DNA from 2 places in the Burkholderia sp. AW49-1 genome. Region 2 is predicted to be linked to the other one. Evidence: riboswitches for the same ligand, from Rfam matches in the RefSeq annotation. Region 2 holds a riboswitch; the other holds the start of a gene.
What was found. Region 2 has a riboswitch for cobalamin ahead of ACV22W_RS11310 (HoxN/HupN/NixA family nickel/cobalt transporter). Riboswitches for the same ligand answer to the same signal wherever they lie in the genome.
Positions count from the first base shown of each region.

Region 1: it holds a riboswitch for cobalamin, as region 2 does, so the genes downstream of both, ACV22W_RS00050 (TonB-dependent receptor domain-containing protein) here and ACV22W_RS11310 (HoxN/HupN/NixA family nickel/cobalt transporter) in region 2, are expected to answer to the same signal.

Region 1 is NZ_JBSAXF010000001.1:3,035-14,316, forward strand. Features, by position in the region: gene ACV22W_RS00020 (DUF1326 domain-containing protein) at 1-210, shown strand, start outside; gene ACV22W_RS00025 (DUF2182 domain-containing protein) at 207-998, shown strand; gene ACV22W_RS00030 (copper-binding protein) at 1,038-1,385, shown strand; gene ACV22W_RS00035 (VOC family protein) at 1,398-1,808, opposite strand; gene ACV22W_RS00040 (Lrp/AsnC family transcriptional regulator) at 1,872-2,333, opposite strand; gene ACV22W_RS00045 (LysE/ArgO family amino acid transporter) at 2,448-3,086, shown strand; gene ACV22W_RS00050 (TonB-dependent receptor domain-containing protein) at 3,121-5,049, opposite strand; cobalamin riboswitch at 5,365-5,557, opposite strand; gene ACV22W_RS00055 (helix-turn-helix domain-containing protein) at 5,667-6,683, opposite strand; gene ACV22W_RS00060 (hypothetical protein) at 6,853-7,197, shown strand; gene ACV22W_RS00065 (Dabb family protein) at 7,187-7,819, shown strand; gene ACV22W_RS00070 (NADP-dependent oxidoreductase) at 7,874-8,866, shown strand; gene ACV22W_RS00075 (SDR family NAD(P)-dependent oxidoreductase) at 8,909-9,784, shown strand; gene ACV22W_RS00080 (SDR family NAD(P)-dependent oxidoreductase) at 9,786-10,610, shown strand; gene ACV22W_RS00085 (hypothetical protein) at 10,657-10,905, opposite strand; gene ACV22W_RS00090 (threo-3-hydroxy-L-aspartate ammonia-lyase) at 11,036-11,282, opposite strand, start outside.
Region 2 is NZ_JBSAXF010000005.1:265,177-276,458, reverse strand. Features, by position in the region: gene ACV22W_RS11330 (vWA domain-containing protein) at 1-141, opposite strand, end outside; gene ACV22W_RS11325 (ATP-binding protein) at 210-1,307, opposite strand; gene cobN (cobaltochelatase subunit CobN) at 1,304-5,119, opposite strand; gene cobW (cobalamin biosynthesis protein CobW) at 5,126-6,214, opposite strand; gene ACV22W_RS11310 (HoxN/HupN/NixA family nickel/cobalt transporter) at 6,240-7,298, opposite strand; cobalamin riboswitch at 7,486-7,748, opposite strand; cobalamin riboswitch at 7,873-8,109, shown strand; gene cobA (uroporphyrinogen-III C-methyltransferase) at 8,220-9,029, shown strand; gene ACV22W_RS11300 (cobalamin biosynthesis protein) at 9,026-9,403, shown strand; gene cobO (cob(I)yrinic acid a,c-diamide adenosyltransferase) at 9,438-10,040, shown strand; gene ACV22W_RS11290 (cobyrinate a,c-diamide synthase) at 10,044-11,282, shown strand, end outside.

The DNA of each region.
Region 1 (11,282 bases), on a different contig from region 2:
GGCGAACCGATCCGCAATCCGGTGACGGGCGCCGAGCATCGCGTGCGGATCGACCTGCCGCACGGCTTCGAATACGAGCTGGCCGAGATCGGTTCGGGCACCGGCCGGTCGCGCGGGCACATCGAGCTGAATCTCGAGCGGAGCTACGCGCAGTTCGCGCGGCTGCACCTGAACAACCACGGGCTGATCCGGCATCGCGTCGCGGCATGATCCCCGTCGGCGATTTTCTCGGACGCGAGCGCGTCGTCACGCTGCTCGGCCTGACCGCGCTCGTCGGCGCGTGCTGGGTCTACCTGTGGACGGGCGCGGGCACCGGCATGTCGGCGCTGGACATGACGGCGGTGGCGTTGTTTCCGCATCGGCTGGCCGGCGACATGGGGGGCATGGATCCGTCGCTGGCGACCGTGGTCCTGATGTGGTGGGTGATGATGATCGCGATGATGACGCCCGGCGCGGCGCCGCTCGTGCTGTTGTACCGGCGCGTGCTGCGGCATCGCGGTGCGCAAGGCGCCGGGGCGGCCTTGACGTCGGCGTTCCTGCTGGCCGGCTACCTGACCGCGTGGTTGGCGTTCTCGGTCGCCGCCGCCGTGCTGCAGATGCTGCTGCAGCCTGCCGGCCTGATCTCCGGAATGATGCTGTGGTCGAAGAGCGCCGCGCTGTCCGCGATCGTCCTCGCGCTGGCCGGCGCCTATCAATTCTCGCCGCTGAAACAGGCGTGCCTGCGGCAATGCCGGTCGCCGGTCCGGCTTCTCACGACGTACTGGCGCCCGGGAGTCGCGGGCAGCTTCCTGCTCGGCGTGCGGCACGGTGCGTATTGCGTGGGCTGCTGCTGGCTGCTGATGGCGCTGCTGTTCGTCGGCGGCGTGATGAACGTCGTGTGGATCGTCGCGTTGTCGCTGTTCGTGCTCGTCGAAAAGGTGCTGCCGGGCGGCGAGCGGATGGGCCGCGCACTGGGCATCGTCCTGATCGCGTGGGCGGTCGCGACGTTGCTGGTGTAGCGGGCGCGTGCGTCTTTGGCTGAACAACGGAATGTCTCGATGCAAATCCGATGCCTCGCCATTACCGTCCTCGGTGCGATGGCCGTCGTCGCGACGCCGGTGCGTGCGGGCGGGAGCATGTCCGACATGAGCATGGGCGACATGAAGATGTCGGCGCCGGATTCGGCGTTGACCGATGCCGAAGTGGAGCGGATCGATGCCGCGCACGGCATGGTGACGCTGAAGCACGGTGCGCTCGAGAACGTCGGGATGGCGCCGATGACGATGGCGTTCAAGGCTGGCGACCCGGCGATGATCGAGTCGTTGCACGTGGGCGACAAGGTCAGGGTCCGGGTCGAGCGCGTGGCGGGCACGCTGACGATCGTGAAGCTCGTGCAACGGCAGTAGCGATCGCCGGTGCTAACCCGGTCCGTCGCCGGAGTCACCCTCGGCTTTAGAAAAATTCAACTCGACGCCATTGCCGGCCGGATCGGTGAAAAACAGCTGCAGCTGGCGCGTGAGCGGCACGTACGTGCGCGAGTACCGGACCTGCGCGTCGGCCAGGCGCCGCTCCATGTCGGCGGCGTTCTCGCATGAAAACGCCATATGGTCGAACGTGTTGACGACGTGCGCCGGCCGAACTTCGCCGGGCCGCGCTTCCGACAGGTGGAGGATCGCCTGCGCGCCCGCGTAGAGCCAGTAGCCGTTGCTCTGGAACGGCGGTCGATAGCCCGGCTGGAGGCCCACGACGGTCACGTAGAAATCGCGCAGCGTATCGAGCGTGGCGCGATCCGCGCGCAGGTTGTAATGATTGAGTCCGATGACTGGCATGGCAGGTTGTCCGGTTCGTGCAAGGTGCGCCACGCACAGCATCGCGCAACGCGGGGCGTCCTGTCACCCCCGAGTGCCTTTGACCGCCGCGGCCGGCCGCGCGAGCCCGCGCGCCGGCAGCGGCGTCGACATCACGATCGACGTGCGCGTTTCGCCGTACAGGTTGATGCGCTCGATCAGTTGCTCGAGGTGCGCCATGCTGACGGCGACGAACCGCATTACGTAGGAATCCGCGCCGGTCACGTGATGGCACTCGACCACTTCTGGAATCGTCTCCAGCAGCTTCAGGAATTTCGCCTTCGCCGGCTGCGGCACCGTGATGCCGATCAGCGCGCTCACCGGGTAGCCGGCCGCGGCCGGATTGACCCGCGCCGTGTAGCCGTCGATCACGCCGGCCGATTCGAGGCGCTTCACGCGTTCCGTCACCGCCGGCACCGACAGGTGAACCTGGCGCGCCAGCTCCGTGTAGCTGATGCGGCCGTTGGCCTGCAGCAGCGCGAGTATCTTCCAGTCGAGTTCGTCCATCGCGGCGGAGTTTTTAAGGTGAAGGCCTCATTTTTCCTTAAAAACCGTCTTCAGCGGCGACCGGACTTTCCCTACGATGCGGTTCATGTCATTGCATGTCGCGAGGAGCCGGCCATGCTGTTCATCAAGTCCGTCGTGATGGGGTTGTCGATCGCTGTGCCGGTCGGCCCGATCGGCATGCTCTGCATCCAGCGCAGCCTGAGCCGTGGCTTTCACGCCGGGTTCGCGACGGGCATCGGCGCCGCGTGCGCCGATGCGATCTACGGGCTGCTCGGCGCGCTGGGCGTCGCCGGCATCGTCACCGCGTTTCCGATGCTGACCGTCGCGCTGAAAATCGTCGGCGGCGCGTTCCTCGTGTGGCTGGCCTGGTCCATCGCGCGGCAGGCGCCGGCTGCGTCGGCGGCGGTGCAGGACGTGTCGCGCACGACCGTGCTGCGCGATTTCCTGACGACCTTCGGCCTCACGCTGTCGAACCCGATGACGATCCTGTCGTTCGTCGGGATCTTCGCGGCGCTCGGCCCGCTGGCGGGCACGCATGCAGGCACGATGGGGCCGACCGTGGCGTCGATGGTCGCGGGCGTGTTCCTCGGATCCGCGACGTGGTGGCTGTGCCTGAGCAGCGCGACCGCCGCGTTGCGAGCGAAGATGCCGCTGACGTTCATGCACGGGCTGTCGCGCGTGTCGGCCGTGGTGATCGCGGTGTTCGGCGCGACCCAGTTGATCGCGGGCATGCGCGGCGTCGTCTGGTCATGACGCGCGCTGCGGCACCGGCACACCGCGCGCGCGATCAGAACGTGTAGCTGACCTTGCCGAACGCGGTGCGGCCGAGCGTGTTGTAGCCGTACGCGGTCATGTACTGACGGTCGAACAGGTTCGACAGCGTCGCCGACACCGTCAGGTGCGAATTGATCCTGTACGACGCGCGCAGGTTCACGGTCAGGTACGACGGCAGATACGTCGTGTTGGCCGGGTCGTCGAACGTCGTGCCGCCGTAGTTCAGCGACGCACCCGTGCTCAGTGCGTGCAGGTTGAATTCGTCCCACGTATGGTCGACGTTGACGCTGACCGTCTGGCGCGGCCGGCGGTTGAGCCAGCTGTCGTTGGTTTCGTCATGGGGATTCAGGAAACCGACCGCGACGCTCACCGGCGTATAACGGCCGATCGTGCCCTTGTACGACAGGTCGATGCCGCGGATGTGCGAGCGACCGATGTTCATCGGCGAGCGCGTCGCGGGGTTGTAGGCGATCAGGTTGTTGATGCGCGTGTCGTAGATCGCGGCGCTGAACGTGCCGTACGCCGTGTTCGCATCGAGCGCGGCCTCGACCGAATCGCTGCGTTCCGGGTTCAGGTCCGGGTTGCCGTAGCCCGGGTAGTACAGGTCGTTGAACGAGGGCAGGCGGAACGCGTTGCCGTACGACACGCGCGCCGTATAGACCGGCGTGATGGCCCACGACAGCGCGGCGTTGCCGGTGTTCACGGCCTTCCCGGCGATGATCTCGTGCCGCCCCGCGACGAACATCGTCACGCTGCCGAGCGTCGCCGACTGATGCAGCGAGAACGCGGAGTCGTTGCGCGTGGGCACGCCGTCCGGCACGTCGACGGGCAGGAAGGCCTGTTCGCGCGTGAAGTCGTACGCGACCTTCGTCTCGCCCGACAGCGGCAGGCCGAACAGCCGGAAGCCGTGTTCCTGATGGGTCAGCGACGTCGACGAACTGATGCGCTGCGAGTTGATCTGGTCGGTCGGAATGGTCGGGTCGCTCGCGTACAGGAACTGGCGGTCGTTCGCATAACCGAACGACTGGTCGAACTGGGTGTCGGGCGTGATGTCGAGATGGAACGCGATGCCGGTCGTCAGCTGATGATCGAGCTCGCGATTCGCAAAGCCGGCGTTGTCATAGGACAGGTCGGAGCGGTGATACAGCGCGAACGTCGAGATCGACCAGTTGTCGCGCGCGTAGCCGAGTCGCGCATCGAGGTCCTGCGCGTGATACGGATTGCGGCCGTCCTCGTGCCCGTAGGCGAACGGTCGCGTCGCGTCGATGCCGGCCGTGTTGTAGCTGTGCAGGCCGAGCGTGTAGGTGAGGCCGCCGAGCGCGGCGAGCGACCCCGTCGACGGCACGGTGCCCGACGTGCGCACCTGCGTGTCGAAGGTCTTGTTCGAGCCGCCGCCGAACGACACGGTCGTCTGGTTCGGCTGGCCGGCGGCGCGGCGCGTGAACAGTTGCACGACGCCGCCCATCGCGTTCGCGCCGAACGATGCGGCGGCCGGCCCCGAGATCACCTCGACGCGTTCGAACGCGTCGGTCGGCAGGTCGGCCCACGGCGCGATGCCGGTCGTCGGCGAGCCGATCCGGATGCCGTCGATGAACACCGCGACCTGATTGGCGGACGAGCCGCGGATGCTCACGGACGCGGACGAGCCGGGGCCGCCGTTTTGCGAGACGGTCACGCCCGGCAGCGTCGCGAGCGCCTGCGTGATGCTCGGGTCGCTCGGCGACAGCCGATCGAGATCGGCGCGCGTGAGCACCTGCGTCGTCGCATAGCGCTGGTCGAACGATTCGGGCAGGTGCCGCGTGTCGGTCACGCTGATCGTCGGCAGGTCGGCGGCTGCGGCGGGTTGGGGCGGCTGCGGGAGGGCCGTGTCGCCGGCGGCATGGGCGATCGGGGCGAACAGCGCCGTGGCGGCGGACGTGGCGAGAAAGTGGCGAAGATTCATGAGGCAATGAGCGTGATCGTGTTGCAGGTACGGCGAGCGTAAGCGGGTGGCGGTGCGTACCGCCCGGGTTCGTATCGGTCTATCGCGAGACCGGACGGCTTGGGCGGTCGTCGCGCGGATCGAACGACACGGCACGGCACACGCGTGCGGACACGCCGCGCCCATGGCTGGCGCGACGGCACGACGCTTCCGGCGAGGAAGCGGAGGCGGAAAGACTGGACATCTGAAGGGTCCTGAGGTCGGGCCGTCCATGCAACGGGGCGACCGCCAAAGGCGGCGCCTGGCGCTCCGGGACACCCCGCCCGGCGCGGCTGCTTGGACCTCGGGTCGATGGCAGGTCTCCTGGCTCGCGGGTCGCTATTCGCACCGGCCTTCCCGGTTTCCCAGTGGCTTGGAGTAGTGCGGATTCGCCGCTCACAGTTGCGGGGGCAGCCGCAGATTCGAGGCGCTGCCTCTCCTGCGTTCCCTTTTGATCCCGTCTCCGGGAACCATCAGCGCGCAAGCGTAATGGCGAGCGCTCCGGCGCGTCAATCGGCGAAGCGCGCGGGGATGCGAAAAAACGTCAGTGATCGCCGGATTCTTTTCCAGATCCTCGCTTGCGAGACATGAGGACCCCTTTACATCTGATGAAAGGGCGCGTTGGCCGCGCGGCAATCGCGCCGGAAGCGGCTCGGCGCGACGCCCGTCCATCGCACGAACGCCCGCCGGAAAGCTTCTTCGCCCGCGAACCCGAGATGCGCGGCGATCCGCGCGACCGGCCAATCGGACTCGCGCAGGCAGCGCCGCGCGACGTCGGCGAGACACCGCTCGCGCAACGCGTGATAGCCGCTGCCTTCGGCGGCCAGCCGCCGCCGCAACGTCGCCTCGCTGACGCCGAGCCATGTCGCCAGCTCGGCAAGCGCGGGCAGCGCCTGCTCGCGCGCGAGCGCCGCGTCGAGAAAGCCGCGCACCTGCTGCGCCCATGACACGACGGCCGGCGCCGCATCGATCAGACGAAACGGGAAATCGACGAGGAACGCCGTCAGTTCACCCGGCTGGCGGATCACGCGGGCATCGAGCCGCGCAGCGTCGAATGCGAAGCCATAGGTTTTGCGGCCGACGTCAACCGGCGCGTTGAACAGCCCGAGCAGCGGCATCGCGTCGTCGCGGCGCGGATGGCCGAGCCAGACTTCGTCCGGTCGCAGCGGTTGCCCGATCAGCCAGCCGAACAACTGCAGATAGCAGAACAAGCCCGTCAGGTCGACGAGGCACGCGGCCGGGCTGCGCGTGCGGCGCAGCGAATCCATCCGGAACGTCGCGCGCCCGTCGCGCACCGCGAGCGACAGCGCGCCGGCGCGCGGCGTCAGCATCTCGCAGAATTCAGCCGCGCAGCGGATTGCGTCCGCGAGCGTCGCGCAACTGAGCAGGCAGCGGCACATCAGGTCGACTTCCTGCTTGCGCATCGGCGGATGGCCGTTGCCGCGCGCAACCTGCGCCTCGAGCCGCTCGATCGCGTCGCGGTACAGCGCGACGAAGCCGCCGGGCGTCGTCGGTCGTTCAGCCGGCGGTGCGCCGCTGCGCGTCAGCTCGTCCAGCAGGCGGGCGCCGAGGCCCGGCAACATGCGGCCGCGTGCCGGCATTGCGCGCTGTTTCATCTCTCTCCCGATCTGAGCGCTACGACAGGGGCCGGTGAGCGGGCCGGTAGGGGTTCGCCGGCCGTCGCCACGCAAGAATGGTATCGACGCCGGCCGCTTCCGGCCTCGCCGGAACGGCGTAGGCGACCGGCATCGCATTGCGCCACGAACTTCCCGAGACGACTCGCGAATGATCCAGATCGTAGACGAAATCACCCTCGCGCCCGAGCGCATTCCCGACGTGCTGGCGCTGCTGCGCGACCGTTATCTGCCGGGCCACGCGGCGCGCGGACTGACGGCGGCCGGCCGCTGGGTGTCGCCGCCCGTCGCGGTGCCGGGGCAGCCGAGCACGCTGTGGCTGACGTGGCAGGTTGCCGATGCTGCGGCGTACTACCGGATGCGCGCGCTGACCGACGGCGATGTGGTCGCGTTCTGGATGGCCGTCGACGCGCTGTGCGACGCGCGCCGCCGCCATGTGATGACGGACGCCGATGCGCCGCTGCCTGCACTGACGGAGGTCGACCATGCGGCATGACACGGCGCAGATATTCGCTTCGGCGACCGACGATGCCGGCGCGTTCGAACGTGCATTGCGCGGCGCCGCGCATGCGTTGCCCGGCGCGACCCGCGTGGCACTCGCGCGCAATCTGGACGGCTGCTGGAACGCGGGCGACTACACGCTCGACGTGCTGCGCGACGAACGGGCGGCCGACCACGCGCCGGACTTCACCGCGCTGGCCCGCATACCGGCCGTCGCGCGGATCGACGGCGCCGCATGCCTGGCGGTCGGCGGCGGCCTGCGCGAGCCGGCGCTGCGCGACGGCGTATGGCGCACGCTGATGCTGCGCGTGCGGCCGAAGGCCGACGAAGCACAGGTGCGCGACCTCGAGCGCGAACTGATGCGCATGCCCGCGTTCATGCCCGGCATCCGCAACTGGCGGCTGAGCCGGATCGTGACGCCGGGTGCGTGGACCCACGTCTGGCAACAGGAATTCGCGCACGTCGGCGATCTGCTCGGCGAATACCTGCTGCATCCGTATCACTGGGGCTGGGTCGACCGCCGCTTCGACGCCGAAAGCCCCGACTGGACGGTCGATGCGATCTCGCACGCGTTCTGCCCGCTCGCGTCGAGCCTGCTGGCCGACACGGCCGGGTGACGCGCGACGCACGCGAGCCGCCGCCATGCAAACGACAATCCTGGAGACACCACCATGCGAGCCTTGCTGATCGACCGCGTCGGTCATTCCGACGCACTGCGAATGGCCGACGTTCCCGCGCCGACACCGGGCCCCGGCGACGTGCTGATTCGCGTCGCGTACGCGGGCGTCAATCCCGCCGACTGGAAATGCCGCGAAGGCTATCTCGGCGCGTTCATGCAGATCACGTTTCCGTTCGTGATCGGCTTCGACGCGGCCGGTGTGGTCGAGGCGGTCGGCGAGGGCGTGGAAGGTTTCGCGCCCGGGATGCGCGTGTTCGCGCAGACCGACGCCGGCGCGGGGCGCTGGGGCGCGTATGCGGAATACGTCGCGGTGCGGCACGACTCGGTCGTGCGCCTGCCCGACGCGGTCGGCTTCGCGGAAGCGGCCGCCACGCCGACGCCCGCGCTGGCCGCGTGGGCCGGCCTGTTCGACGACGGCGCGCTGCGTGACGGGCAGAGCGTGCTCGTGCACGGCGGCGCGGGCGCGGTCGGCACGTTCGCGATCCAGCTTGCCGTGCAGGCGGGCGCGCGCGTCGCGGCGACGTGCTCGGCCCGCAATCGCGCGCGCGTCGAGGCGCTCGGCGCGGCGGCGAGCATCGACTATCGCGCGCAGGGCATCGCGGCGGCCGTTCGGGCGTGGTCGCCCGGCGGCGTCGATCTCGTGCTCGATGCGGTCGGCGGCGGCACGCTGCCCGATGCACTCGACCTGCTGGCACGAGGCGGCACGCTCGTGAACATCATGACGCTCGCGGCCGGCGAAGCGGAGCGGCTGGCCGCGACGGGCGCCGAAGCCGCGCGGCGCGGCCTGCGCACCGCGATGACGTACAGCCGGATGCCGAGCGGCGCCACGCTGGCGGCGATCGCGGAACGGCTCGACCGGGGCGTGCTGCGCGTGCCGCGCTTCGACAGTTTCCCGCTCGAACAGGCGGCGCGCGCGCTCGATCTCGTTCAAACGGGGGACGCGAAGACCAAGTTCGTGCTGCACGTTGCGGATATCGGGGGCTGACACGGAACGGTCCGCGCACGACACCCCTTTACCGGAGACATCATGACCGACACCCGAACCGCGACGCTCGCGGGCAAATGTGCGCTCGTGACCGGCGCGAGCCGTGGCATCGGCCGCGCGATCGCGCAGCGCCTCGCGTCGGAAGGCGCGACCGTCGTCGTGACGGCGCGCAGCCTCACGCAATCCGCGACGACCGCCGGCACGCTCGCCGAAACGGTCGAGTTGATCGAGCAGGCAGGCGGCCGCGCGATCGCGCTGGCGGCCGACCTGTCGAACCCGGCCGAGCGCGACGCGCTCGTCGAACGCGCGGCGCAGGCGGCCGGTGGCCTGGACATCCTCGTGAACAACGCGGGCGTGGCCGACTACGCGCGCGTCGACGCGATGCCGATGACGATGTTCGACACGACGATCGAGCACTATCTGCGCATCCCGTTCGCGCTAAGCCAGGCCGCGATTCCGCGCATGCGCGCGCGCGGCGCCGGCTGGATCGTAAACGTCGGCTCGGTCACGGCGCTCGCGCCGCCGCGGCCGTTCGACGATTTCTCGCGCGCGGGCGGCGCGACCGTCTATGCGGCGGTCAAGGCCGCGCTGTCGCGCTTCACGCAAGGGCTCGCGGCCGAGCTCGAAGCCGACGGCATCGCGGTGAACCTGGTCGCGCCGAGCACCGCGATCCGCACGCCGGGCGCGGCCCGCTACATCCCCGAAGGCTATCCGACCGAGGACGTCGCGTATCTCGCGGAAACCGCGCTCGCGCTGTGCAGCCTGCCGGCAAGCGAGCGCACGGGCCTCGTCGCGCACAGCCTGCATTTCCCGCTGTCGCAGGGGCTCGCGGTGCGCTCGCTCGACGGCCGCTCGCCGTTGCCGCCGCCCGTGATTCCTGCGTACGCGCATCCACGCATCGACCCGACAGGACTTTGACATGACGACTTCGATTCGCTTCGACGGCGGTACCGCCGTGATCACCGGCGCGGCCAGCGGGATCGGCAGCGGGCTCGCGCGCCATGCCGCCGGGCTCGGCATGCGCGTGGTGCTGGCCGATCTCGACCCGGCGAAGCTCGATGCGTTCGCCGCGACGCTCGACACCGACGTGCTGTGCGTGCCGACGGACGTCAGCCGACCGGAAGCCGTCGACGCGCTGGCCGACGCCGCATGGCGGCGCTTCGGCGGCGTCGACCTGCTGTTCAACAACGCGGGCGTGATGACGACCGGCTTCAGCTGGGAAATCACGCCGGAACGGTTCGAGCGCAGTTTCGCGATCAACGTGCACGGCGTGCTGAACGGGATTCGCAGCTTCGTGCCGCGCATGCTCGAGCGCAACGTGCCCGCGCGCATCGTCAATACCGCGTCGGTCGGCGGGTTCCTGCCGAGCCCGTTGATGTCGCCTTACTCGGCGACGAAATTCGCGGTGGTCGCGCTGACCGAATCGTTGTACGGCGAACTGAAGATGCTCGGCGCGCCGGTCGGCGCGTCGCTGCTCGCGCCGGGCCCGGTGCAGACGGGCATCTTCAACGACCCGTTCGGCGCCGCGCACGACCGGCCCGAAGTGCAGGGCTTCGTCGACACGATGCGCGCGATGCTGAACGCGCACGGGCTCACGCCCGACGCATTCGCGGTGCGGGCATTCGACGGCATTCGTGACGGGCGTTACTGGCTGATTCCGCAGCCGGAGACGATCGACGGCGCGCTGCAGCGGCGCACCGCGGACATCCTCGCCGCGCGCGATCCGTCGCTGCCGTCGTTGTGATGGGGAGACACGGGCCGGCCGACCGACGCGGCCGGCTCGCGCAAGGTTACATGTGCGTGCCGGCGCGCGTGCGGCCGCCTGGTTCGCCGCCGCGGTCGGGCGGCGTATTGTTCTGATCGATCTTCGCGAGCACGAAGCCGGCATGCGGCAGCGCGGCGGGCGAACGGTGGGCGGCCTGCGCGAACGTGTCGCGCGGCGATGTGGCGGAAAAAACGGATGACGTCGCGCCCGGTTGAGCGAACGCCGTGAGGGATGCTGCCGCGAGGGCGGCGGCGACGATCGCGTGCGTGTTCATGGCGACTCCTTCTTCACGACTGACTGCGGGACAACGCTTTCAGTCTAGGGCGCGAAACTTAACGCGGCGTGAAGGAGCGGCGGCGCGCGGATGACAGGATGTTCATGCGGTCAGCCGCGCGCCGTGACGGTCACGCGGATGCGGCGACCAGCGCGCAGAAGTTCTCGAGATCGACGTTGCCGCCGCTGATCACGATGCCGACGCGCTTGCCTTTCAGTTCGTCCTTCATCCGGCGCGCGGCCGCGAGCGACAGGCAGCCGGTCGGCTCGACGACAATCTTCATACGGGTCGCGAAGAAGCGCATGCAGTCGACCAGTTCCGCGTCGGTCGCGGTCAGGATGTCGTCGACGTCGCGTCGCAGGATCGGGAACGTCAGG
Region 2 (11,282 bases):
GAGCGCGAAGCAATGGAGTGCGCGCGGTGTGCCGGCCCGCCTGCGGAAACGCAGATGGTCGGCATGCAGCGGGCCGCCGCGCTTCGCGGCGAGCGTCGCCGGCCAGGCAACGGCCGTGCCGGCACGCACCGTACCCGGCACGCGCGCGACAGCGCCTGGTTGCCATCGAGGACCGCGAACGGCATTCGCGGCGGCGTCGGCTCGATGGCTCAGGTTTTTTTTAGCGGCAGCGGCACCACGCTCTTCACGTCACGCAGTCCGGCCGGCTCGGGCGGCAGGTAGCCCCAGTCGCCTTGCGATGCGGTCGCGTCGTTTCGTGCCGCGCCCGATGGATGGTTGGGCTGCCGGTGTGTGTCCGGCGACGGACGGTCGTCGCGATCGTCGCGGTTGCTGCCGGCCTCCGCATTCGACTGCGTCGCGCCCGACGACGGCGGCGTACTCGCATGGCGCCGATGCCGCAGCACCGCGTCGGCCACGCGTTCGACGTGCGACACCGTCACCGCGCCGGCCTGCTCCAGCGCCGCGAGCGCGCGCGCGGCGCGCAGCATCACGAGGTCGGCGCGCAGGCCGTCGACGGCCGCGTCGATGCACAGTGCGCTGACGCGTGCATGCACCGCGTCGTCGAAATCCAGCGCCGGCAACCGTGCCCGCGCCGCGTGGATCCGCTCGCCGAGTTCGCGCTGTAAGGCCGCGTGACGTGCGCGAAATGCATCCGGGTCGAGATCGAATGCGAGGCGCGCCTTCACGATCTGCTCGCGCTGCGCGGCGTCGAAGCAGTTCTCGAGTTCGACCATCAGGCCGAAGCGGTCGAGCAGTTGCGGTCGCAGTTCGCCTTCTTCGGGATTCATCGTGCCGATCAGCACGAAGCGCGCGTCGTGCGCATGCGACACGCCATCGCGCTCGACCACGTTCACGCCGCTCGCGGCGACGTCGAGCAGCGTATCGACGAGCCCGTCGGCAAGCAGGTTCACCTCGTCGACGTACAGCACGCCGTGATGCGCGCGTGCGAGCAGGCCCGGCCGGAAGCGCACGCCGTTTTCGGCGAGCGCATGGGCGAGATCGAGCGTGCCCGTGACCTGTTCGTCGCTCGCCGACAGCGGCAGCGTGACGAATGCCCCTTCGGGCAGCAGTTCGGCGAGCGCGCGTGCGGCGGTCGATTTCGCGGTGCCGCGCGGCCCGCTGACGAGCACGCCGCCGAGCGACGGGTCGATCGCCGCGAGCAGCAGCGCCTGCTGCAGCGGTTGCTGCGCGACCAGCGCCGCGAACGGAAATATCGCGCGGGCGCGATGCGTCGTCGAATCGGTCATCGCCGTCCTCCTTCCTGACATTGTTCGCTGTCGAGCCAGACCGCTTCGATCCGCTCGCGATAATCGCCCGGCTCCTGCCACAGCCCGCGCTGCATCGCTTCGACGAAGCGTTCGCAGATGCCGTGCAGCGCCTTCGGGTTGTGGCGTTCGAGGAACGCGCGCGTGTCGTCGTCAAACAGGTACGCGTCGGCGACGAGCGCGTACTGGTGGTCCGACAGCACGCGCGCGGTCGCGTCATAGCCGTACAGGTAATCGACGGTCGCGGCCATTTCGGCCGCGCCCTTGTAGCCGTGGCGCTTCACGCCGTCGAGCCATTTCGGATTGACGACGCGCGAACGGATCACGCGCGCGATTTCCTCGCGCAGCGTGCGCATCTTCGGCGCGACCGGGTTCGCATGGTCGCCGTGGTAGATGCTCGGCTGCTGCCCCGACAAGTGCCGCACGGCTGCCGTCATCCCGCCCTGGAACTGGTAGTAGTCGTTCGAATCGAGGATGTCGTGTTCGCGGCTGTCCTGATTCTGCACGACGACGTCGATCGTCGCGAGCCGTTCGCCGAACACGTCGGGCGCCGCGTCGCCTGCGCTGTTCTGCGCGTACGCATGGCCGCCCCACCGGCGGTACGCATCGGCGAGATCGGCGTCGGCCTGCCAGCGGCGCTGGTCGATCAGATCCTGCAGGCCCGCGCCGTAGCTGCCCGGCCGCGCGCCGAACACGCGCCAGCCGGCACGCCGCCGCGCTTCGTCCGGCGCCACGCCCTGTTCGATCCATTTCGCGCGTTCGCGCTCGACGCGCGCGCGGATCGGGTTCAGTGCCTCGGGCTCGTCGAGCGCGGCAACGGCCTGCACGGCCGCGTCGAACAGGTGCATCAGGTTCGGGAACGCGTCGCGGAAGAAGCCCGACACGCGCAGCGTCACGTCGATGCGCGGCCGGTCGAAGATCTCGATCGGCAGGATCTCGAAATCGGTCACGCGATGGCTGCCGTGCGCCCATTTCGGCCGCACGCCGAGGAGCGCGAACGCCTGCGCGATGTCGTCGCCGCCGGTGCGCATCGTGGCCGTCCCCCAGACCGACAGGCCGATCGCGCGCGGATAGTCGCCGTGATCCTGCAGATGGCGTTCGATCAGCTGCTGCGCGGACTTCAGCCCGAGCGTCCACGCGGCCTGCGTCGGCACCGCGCGCGTATCGACCGAATAGAAGTTGCGGCCCGTCGGCAGCACGTCGGGCCTGCCGCGCGACGGCGAGCCGCTCGGCCCCGGCGGCACGAAGCGGCCGTCGAGGCCGCGCAGCAGCTGGCGCAGTTCCTCGCCGCCGCATGCGTCGAGGGCGGGCAGCAGCGTCGAGCGCACGCGCTCGAGCACGGCGAGCGTGCTCGGCCAGTCGCCGGGCGGCGTGGGGGCGGCATCGGCGCCGGTCTTGCCGGAAACAGCCGCGCACAGCCCGTCGAGCCAATGCTGCGCGAGCCGTTCGAGCCGCTCGCGCGTGTCGCCGGCATGGCGCCACGGCGACGCGTCGAGCGCTTGCAGAACGGCCGGCCGCGGGCCCGTCCACGGCGCGGCCCAGTCGGCCGCGAGCGGATCGAAATCGTCGCCGAGCGCGAGATCGCGCGCGAGCGCGCCGATCAGCCCCGCGCGTTCGCCCTTGCCGTCACCGACCGGAAAACGCGCGAGCGCGAGCAGCGTGTCGCGTCGCTGACGGTCGGCGGGCGACACGCCGAACACGTGCAGCCCGTCGCGAATCTGCGCTTCCTTCAGTTCGCACAGCCACGCGTCGACGCGCGTCAGCAGCGCATCCTCGTCGCCCGCATCGCGCGGCGGCGAAACGCTCAGTTCGTCGTGCAGACGGTGTTCGGCGATCGTCGCGAGAATCGTCTTGCGCAGCAGCTTCGCGCGCCGCGCATCGACCATCAGCGCCTCGTAGTATTCGTCGACCTGCCGTTCGAGATCCTGCAGCGGGCCGTAGTTTTCCGCGCGCGTAAGCGGCGGCATCAGGTGATCGACGATCACCGCCTGCGCGCGGCGCTTCGCCTGGCTGCCCTCGCCCGGATCGTTGACGATGAACGGATACAGATGCGGCAGCGGCCCGAGCGTCAGGTCGGGCCAGCACGCGTCGGACAGCGCGACGCTCTTGCCCGGCAGCCATTCGAGGTTGCCGTGCTTGCCGAGGTGGATGACCGCGTCGATGCCGAACGCATCGCGCAGCCAGAAATAGAACGCGAGATACGCGTGCGGCGGCACGAGATCCGCATCGTGGTAGCTCGCATAGTCGTTCTCGCCGCGCGAGCGCGACGGCTGGATGCCGACGAACACGTTGCCCGCGCGCCAGCCGGCGATCGTGAAGCGCCCCTGACGCAGCGTCGGGTCCGCTTCGGGCAGGCCCCAGCGCGCGTTCAGCGCGTCGCGCACCGCGGCCGGCAGCCGCGCGAAATGCGCGACGTAATCGGCCAGCGCGAAGCTCTGGAACGCGGGGCGCAAGGCGCGCACGGCCGGGTCGTTGGTCACGCCTTCGGTGAGTCGCGCGATCAGCGCGTCGCCATCGGCCGGCAGGTCGGCCACGGCATAGCCCGCATCGCGCAGCGCCGCCAGCACGCGCAGTGCGGACGCCGGCGTGTCGAGCCCGACGCCATTGCCGATCCGCCCTTCGCTTTGCGGATAGTTCGCGAGGATCAGCGCGATGCGCTTGTCGGCGTTGTCGAGCGTGCGCAGCCGGCACCAGCCGCGCGCGAGCGCCGCGACGAACGCGACGCGTTCGGCGTCCGGCTGGTAGCGCACGACGTCGACTTCGGTGTGCGGACAACGATACGCCAGCCCCTTGAAGCTCACCGCGCGCGTGACGATGCGCCCGTCGACCTCGGGCAACGCGATGTGCATCGCGATGTCGCGCGCATGCAGCCCCTGGTTGTCGGCCACCCACGCGTCGCGGTTGCCGCCGGACAGGATCACCTGCAGCACCGGCGCATCGCCGGCGAGCACGTCGGGCTCGGGGCTGTCGATCGCGCCGGCCGCGAAGGCGGTGGTGTTCAGCACGAGCGCGACGCCGTGCGTGTCGCACAGCTGCGTGACGACCTCGCGGCTCACCGCATCCTTCAATGACGTGACCGCGATCGGCAGCGGATTGAGCCCCTCGCGCACGAGCGCATCGGCCAGCGCGTCGAACACGGCGGTGTTCGCGGCCTGCCAGTGCGCGCGATAGAACAGGATCGCGACGACGGGCGCGCCGGGCGTCCAGCGCGCACGCCAGTCGTCGACGCTCGCCGGGTCGCGCGCCGGGTGATACAGCGCGGCGGCCGGCAGCGGGCGCGGCAGCTCGGGTTCGTCACCGAAACCGAGCGTATGGAACGCGATGCTGCGCAGCAACGCTTCGGCGTTGTGCATGCCGCCTTCGCGCAGATACCGCCACCACATCCGGCACAGCTCGGGCGCGACCGTGCTCTTCGCGACGAGGTTCGGGTCTTCCTGCAGGTCGCCCGAGAACATCGCGAGCTGCTGCTTCCGTTTCGACGCGAGCGACACGGCCTGCTCGATCCCGTACGGCCAGTATGCTTCGCCGCCCAGATGATCGATCACGACCGTCTTCGCGTGGCGCAGCACGTCGTCGACATAGAAATCGACCGACGCCGGCTGCCGCAGGAACGTGACGTTCGCGAGCCGCACGCTCGGAAAGCCGGCGGGCAGTTTCGGCACGACGCTGGCCAGCAGCGACAGCGTCGTGTCGGCCGAGCTCAGGATCACGATGTCGGCCGGCTGCTGGTCGATCCGCACGACGCCCTGCGTATCGTCGACGAAGCCGCCCGGCGTGGTGCGCAGCAGATGCATCGCGCGTTACGCCTGTTGCAGGTCGGCCGCGCATGCGGCGTCGAACGCGCGCTGCAGCGCGGCCGCGTCGAGATCCTCGCCGATCAGCACGAAGCGGCTCGCCCGCGTTTCGCCGTCCTGCCAGCGACGGTCGAAGTAGCTGTCGAAGCGGCGGCCGACGCCCTGGATCACGAGCCGCATCGGCGCATCGGGCAGCGCGGCGAAGCCTTTCGCGCGGTAGATCGTGTGCGTCTCGACGACACGCTGCAGCGCGGCGATCGTCGCCTCGCGCGTGCCCGCATCGCCCGACACCACCACCGAATCGAAATCGTCGTGATGGTGGTCGTGATCGCCGTCGTCGGCCGAGCCGTGATGGTCGTGCCGCAGGTGGATCGTTTCCTCCGACGCCGATTCGAGTCCAAGCAGCATCGCGACGTCCAGTTCGCCACGCGTCGCGCGAACGATCTTCACCTGCGGCGGGATTTCCTCGCGGATCGCGGCCTCGACCTCGGCGAACCGCGCGTCGGCGACGAGGTCGGCCTTGTTCACGATCACGAGGTCGGCGGACGACAGCTGATCGGCGAACAGTTCGTGCAGCGGCGATTCGTGGTCGAGGTTCGGATCGGCGCGGCGCTGCGCGTCGACGGCCTGCGGGTTCTCGGCGAACTGGCCGCTCGCGGCGGCCGGACCGTCGACCACGGTCACGACCGCGTCGACCGTGAAGCTGTTGCGGATCGTCGGCCAGTTGAAGGCCTGCACGAGCGGCTTGGGCAGCGCGAGGCCCGACGTCTCGATCAGCACGTGATCGATGTCGGCGCGGCGCTCGACGAGCGCTTCCATCACCGGATAGAACTCCTCCTGCACGGTGCAGCACAGGCAGCCGTTCGCGAGTTCGTACAGCTGGCCCGACGCTTCGCCCTGCGCGCTGTCAGCGTCCTCGCAGCCGATGCCGCAGCCCTTGAGGATTTCGCCGTCGATGCCGAGCTCGCCGAATTCATTGACGATCACCGCGATGCGGCGGCCTTCGGCGTGCTGCAGGATGTGGCGCATCAGCGTGGTCTTGCCGCTGCCGAGAAAGCCCGTGACGATCGTGACGGGAAGCTTGCGTAAGGTCATGGTGGATCCTGTGTCGAAAAGGGAGTCAGGCCGAGAGCGTCACGTCGATCTCGTCGTAGCGTTTGAGGCGGTAGATCGCGGCCGACACGATCCAGCACGCAAGGAACAGGCCGATCACGACGTAGCCGAGCATCCCGAAATGCGATGCGACCATCGTCGAGAAATCCCACACGGGCCCCTCCAGCGACAGTTTATCCGCGAGCAGCGCGAGCACCTCGATGCCGCCGATCAGCGCGGCGACCAGCACCGACACGAACGTGATCGTCATGTTGTAGTAGATCTTGCGGATCGGCCGCACGTACGCCCAGCGGTACGCGCCCATCATCAGGATGCCGTCGGTCGTGTCGACGAGCGTCATGCCCGCGGTGAACAGCACCGGCAGCACCATCACCGACCAGAACGACAGGCCGCCCTGCACCTGCGTGGCCGAAATGCCGAACAGCGCGATTTCGGTCGCGGTGTCGAAGCCGAAGCCGAACAGGAAACCGACCGGATACAGGTGCCAGCTGCGCGACACGAGGCGGAACAGCGGCCGGAACAGGCGGGCCAGCACGCCGCGCTGGTTCATCAGCATGTCGAGGTCGGCGTCGACGATCGTCTCGCCGCGGCGGGCCGCGCGAAACGTCCGGTAGACGGAGATCAGGATCAGCAGGTTGGCGGCCGCGAGCACCAGCAGGAAGAACGCCGACACGCTCGTGCTGATCACGCCGCCCCAGGTCTTCATGCTCTCGAAACGCGCGAGCGACGCCGCGGTCAGCGCGACCGCGACCGACATCACGATCACCACCGTCGAATGGCCGAGCGAGAAGAACAGGCCCGCGCCGAGCGGGCTGCGGCCCTCCTGCATCAGCTTGCGCGTGACGTTGTCGATCGCGGCGATATGGTCGGCGTCGACCGCGTGGCGCAGCCCGAACACGTAGGCGAGCAGCGCGGTACCCAGCAGCACGGGCTGGTCGCGAAACGCGACGAAGGCCCAGATCCACGCGCCGACGTTGAAGGCGACGAGCAATGAATAGATCGCGACGATTTTGCCGCGCAGCCCGGATGAGCTGTCGTTGAACAGGCGGAAGAACGAGTCGAGCATGATGCTCCTTTGCGAACGGTCGACATGATGAATGCCAACACGGCCGTCGTCGGCCCCGCCTGCGCCGCCGGCCGTTCTTCGCCCCGGCCCGCGCGCGTGCTGCGGCTGACGGATCGGCAAAGGAAGCGGGCAACGTTCGGGCGTCGGGCGTGCTGCGGCCGTGGACGATGCGCCGCCTCCCCGCGGCGCTGAACCCCACGTTCTGGCCGGTATCCGGGCTGACGAACACGCCGCTTCGCCTTCCCGGATGCGCGGCATCCAGTGGCGGTCGTCCGCATGCGGCAGGCATGCGGCGAAGCGGCGCTGCATCGCGCTGGGCGCGATGCGTTCGCTTACCGTTGCGGGGGCAGCACAGGTTGGCTCGGCTGCGGCGCAGCCAGGCTCCCTGTTTCCCGTTTAACTGCGCGCGCCGGAGGAGCACGCGCGAGCACCAAAACGCGTGCGAGTGTAGGCGGCGGTGCGGGGAGCGTCAAGGCGGAACGGGCCGCCGCGGCGCGTTCGGCACGGCCACTGCATCGTGCCGGGGGCGCTCGCGGCGCCCGCGGGGCGGGTTCGCGCGGGCCGATCGCTGTGCTATCGTATGCGCCGCGTTCGGTGCTCGCATGCGCATTCCGCGCACGCAGTTAAACGGGAAACAGGAGGCGGAAGTCCGCCCGGCCTGTGCTGTCCCCGCAACGGTACGCCGCCCGCGCGCCGCGGTTCCCCCCGCACGCGCCCAGGCCGCCCGCGATGCCACTGCCCTTCAGCGGGCGGGAAGGCTGCGGCCTGGCAAGCGGCCAGCCCGGATACCGGCCGACGCAAGGGGCGAGCCCGCTGCTCGCCGAACGCCCGATCCGCGGGGGACGGATGGGGTGCGCTTCCCGCCCGCGTTCGCGCGGGCTTCGCCCGATCCATCATGCCTTGCCTGTCCGCCGGCCGCCGATGTGCCGTTCGCCGTCCCCTTTCCACTGCCACGACACGGTGTGCGCCGTGCCGCGTCCGATGAGCCGCGCGTGGCTCGTCGGCGCCGGCCCCGGCGACGCCGATCTGCTGACGCTGAAGGCCGTGCGCGCGATCGCCGCGGCCGACGTGCTGCTCGTCGACGACCTCGTGAACCCCGACGTATTGCGCCATGCACGCGCCGACGCGCGCATCGAGCACGTCGGCAAGCGCGGCGGCCATGCGTCGACGCCGCAGGAGGCGATCGTCGCCGCGATGCTCGCGCACCTGCGCGCGGGCCGCAGCGTCGCGCGGCTCAAGGGCGGCGATCCGTTCGTATTCGGCCGGGGCGGCGAGGAGCTGCTCGCGCTCGGCGCGGCGGGTTTCCCGGTCGAGGTCGTGAACGGCATCACGGCCGGTATCGCGGCCCCGTCCGCGCTCGGCATTCCGGTCACGCATCGCGGCGACGCGCAGGGCGTGATCTTCGTCACGGGCCACGGCGCGGGTGCCGACGAGCCCGACTGGCGCGCGCTGGCCGCGACGCGCATGACGATCGTGATCTACATGGGCATACGCCGGCTCGACGCGATCGTGGCCGCGCTGCGCGACGGCGGCGTGCCCGGCGACATGCCGTGCGCGGCGATCGAGAACGCGACGCGTGACGGGCAGCGGCACGTGCTCGCGACGCTCGACGCCGTCGTCGAACGTGTGGGTGCGACCGGTATCGGTTCGCCCGCGATCGTCGTGATCGGCCGCGTCGCGGCGCTTGCCGACGATCCCGCCGTGCGCGCGGCGCTCGGCGGCCGCGCATGATGCGCGTCGCGCTCGGCGTCGGGTTTCGCGCGGACGTGACGGCCGCGCAACTCGATGCTGCGATCCGCGCGGCGCTGAAGCACTACCCTGATGCCGAGCCGGCCGTCGTCGCGACACTCGTCGACAAGGCGCGCGCGCGGCCGCTGCGCATGCTGTGCGCACGCCGCGGCTGGCCGCTCGTCGCGTTCGACGCGGCGCAGCTCGCGCAGTGCCCCGGACCGGCATTGAGCGGCCCGTCGGCGGCCGCGCTCGCGCGTTTCGGCGTCGCGGGCGTGGCCGAGCCGTGCGCGCGGCTCGCGGCGCCGCGTGGCCGGCTGCTCGGCCCCAAATCCATCTTGGGCGGCGTGACGGTCGCGCTCGCCGGCCCGCTCTGAACCCTTTGTTTCGCTTTCGACAGGACGATTCCCGATGAAGACCGATGCCGAATCCCATCAGCGGATGACCGAACGCCGCCGCGCCGGCCATGAAAAGAAGCAGGCCGCCGCCACCCAGGAAAAGGGCCTGCTGATCGTCAACACCGGCAACGGCAAGGGCAAGAGCACGGCCGCGTTCGGCATGGCCGTGCGCGTGCTCGGCCACGGCATGCGGCTCGGCGTCGTGCAGTTCATCAAGGGCGCGCTGCACACGTCCGAGCGCGACTTCCTCGGCGCGGTCGCGCAATGCGACTTCGTGACGATGGGCGACGGCTATACGTGGAACACGCAGAACCGCGACGCCGATATCGCGACCGCGCGCAAGGGCTGGGACGAGGCGCGCCGGATGATCGAAAGTGGCGATTACCGGATGGTGATCCTCGACGAGCTGAACACCGTGCTGAAGTACGAATATCTGCCGCTCGACGAAGTGCTCGCGACGCTCGTCGGGCGGCCGGATTCGGTGCACGTCGTCGTCACGGGCCGGCATGCGCCCGATGCACTGATCGATGCGGCCGACCTCGTCACCGAAATGCGGCTCGTCAAGCATCCGTACAAGGAGCAAGGCGTGAAGGCGCAGCCCGGCGTGGAGTTCTGAGCGATGCCGGCCTGCCCCGCGCTGTTCGTCAGCGCGCCCGCGTCTGGCCAGGGCAAGACGTCGGTGACGGCCGGCCTTGCGCGGCTGCACCGGCGGCTCGGCCGGCGCGTGCGCGTGTTCAAGACCGGGCCGGATTTTCTCGATCCGATGTTGCTCGAACGCGCGAGCGGCTTCCCCGTGCATGCGCTCGACCTCGGCATGGTCGGGGAAACCGGCTGCCGTGCGCTGCTCGCCGATGCCGCGCGCGACGCGGACCTGATCCTGATCGAAGGCGTGATGGGATTGTTCGACGGCACGCCGAGCAGCGCCGATCTCGCGGTCGCGTTCGGCGTGCCGGTCGTCGCGGTGATCGCCGCGAAGTCGATGGCGCAGACGTTCGCGGCGATCGCGTTCGGGCTCGCGCGGTTCCGCCCCGAGGTGCCGTTTCACGGTGTGCTGGCGAACCGCGTCGGGTCGCCGCGGCACGCGGAACTGCTGCGGCAGGCGTTACCCGACGACTTGCGCTGGCTCGGCCACGTGCCGGCCGATGCGGGCATCGCGCTGCCGGAGCGGCATCTCGGCCTGCACCAGCCGGCCGACATCGACGACCTCGATGCGCGGCTCGAGCGCGCGGCCGACGTGCTCGCGCAGACGGCGCTCGCCGAATTGCCGCCCGCCCTTTCGTTCGCGGCACCGGACGTCCGCGCCCCGCTGCCGCGTGCGCTCGCCGGCACGCGGATCGCGATCGCGCGCGATGCGGCGTTCTCGTTCATTTATCCGGCGAATCTGGCGCTGCTCGATGCGCTCGGCGCGCAGCTTCGGTTCTTTTCGCCGCTGGCCGACGAACCCGTGCCCGCCGATTGCGATGCGCTGTTCCTGCCGGGCGGCTATCCGGAACTGCATGCGGCGACGCTTGCGGCGAATGCCGTGACCGCGCGGACGATTCGCGCGCACGCGGCGGCCGGCCGGCCGATCGTCGCGGAATGCGGCGGGATGGTGTATCTGTGCGAATCGCTGACGGACGTGGACGGCGCGACGACGCCGATGCTCGGGCTGCTGTCGGGCCATGCGACGATGCAGCGCCGCTTCGCGGCGCTCGGGATGCAGCAGCTGGACACGCGCACCGGGCCGATGCGCGGTCATACGTTTCATTATTCGCGGCTCGATACGCCGCTGGCGCCGCTGGCGACCGCTGCGCGGCCCGACGGCGCGCCCGGCAGCGGCGAAGCCGTTTATCGCGCGGGCCCGATCGTCGCGACGTAC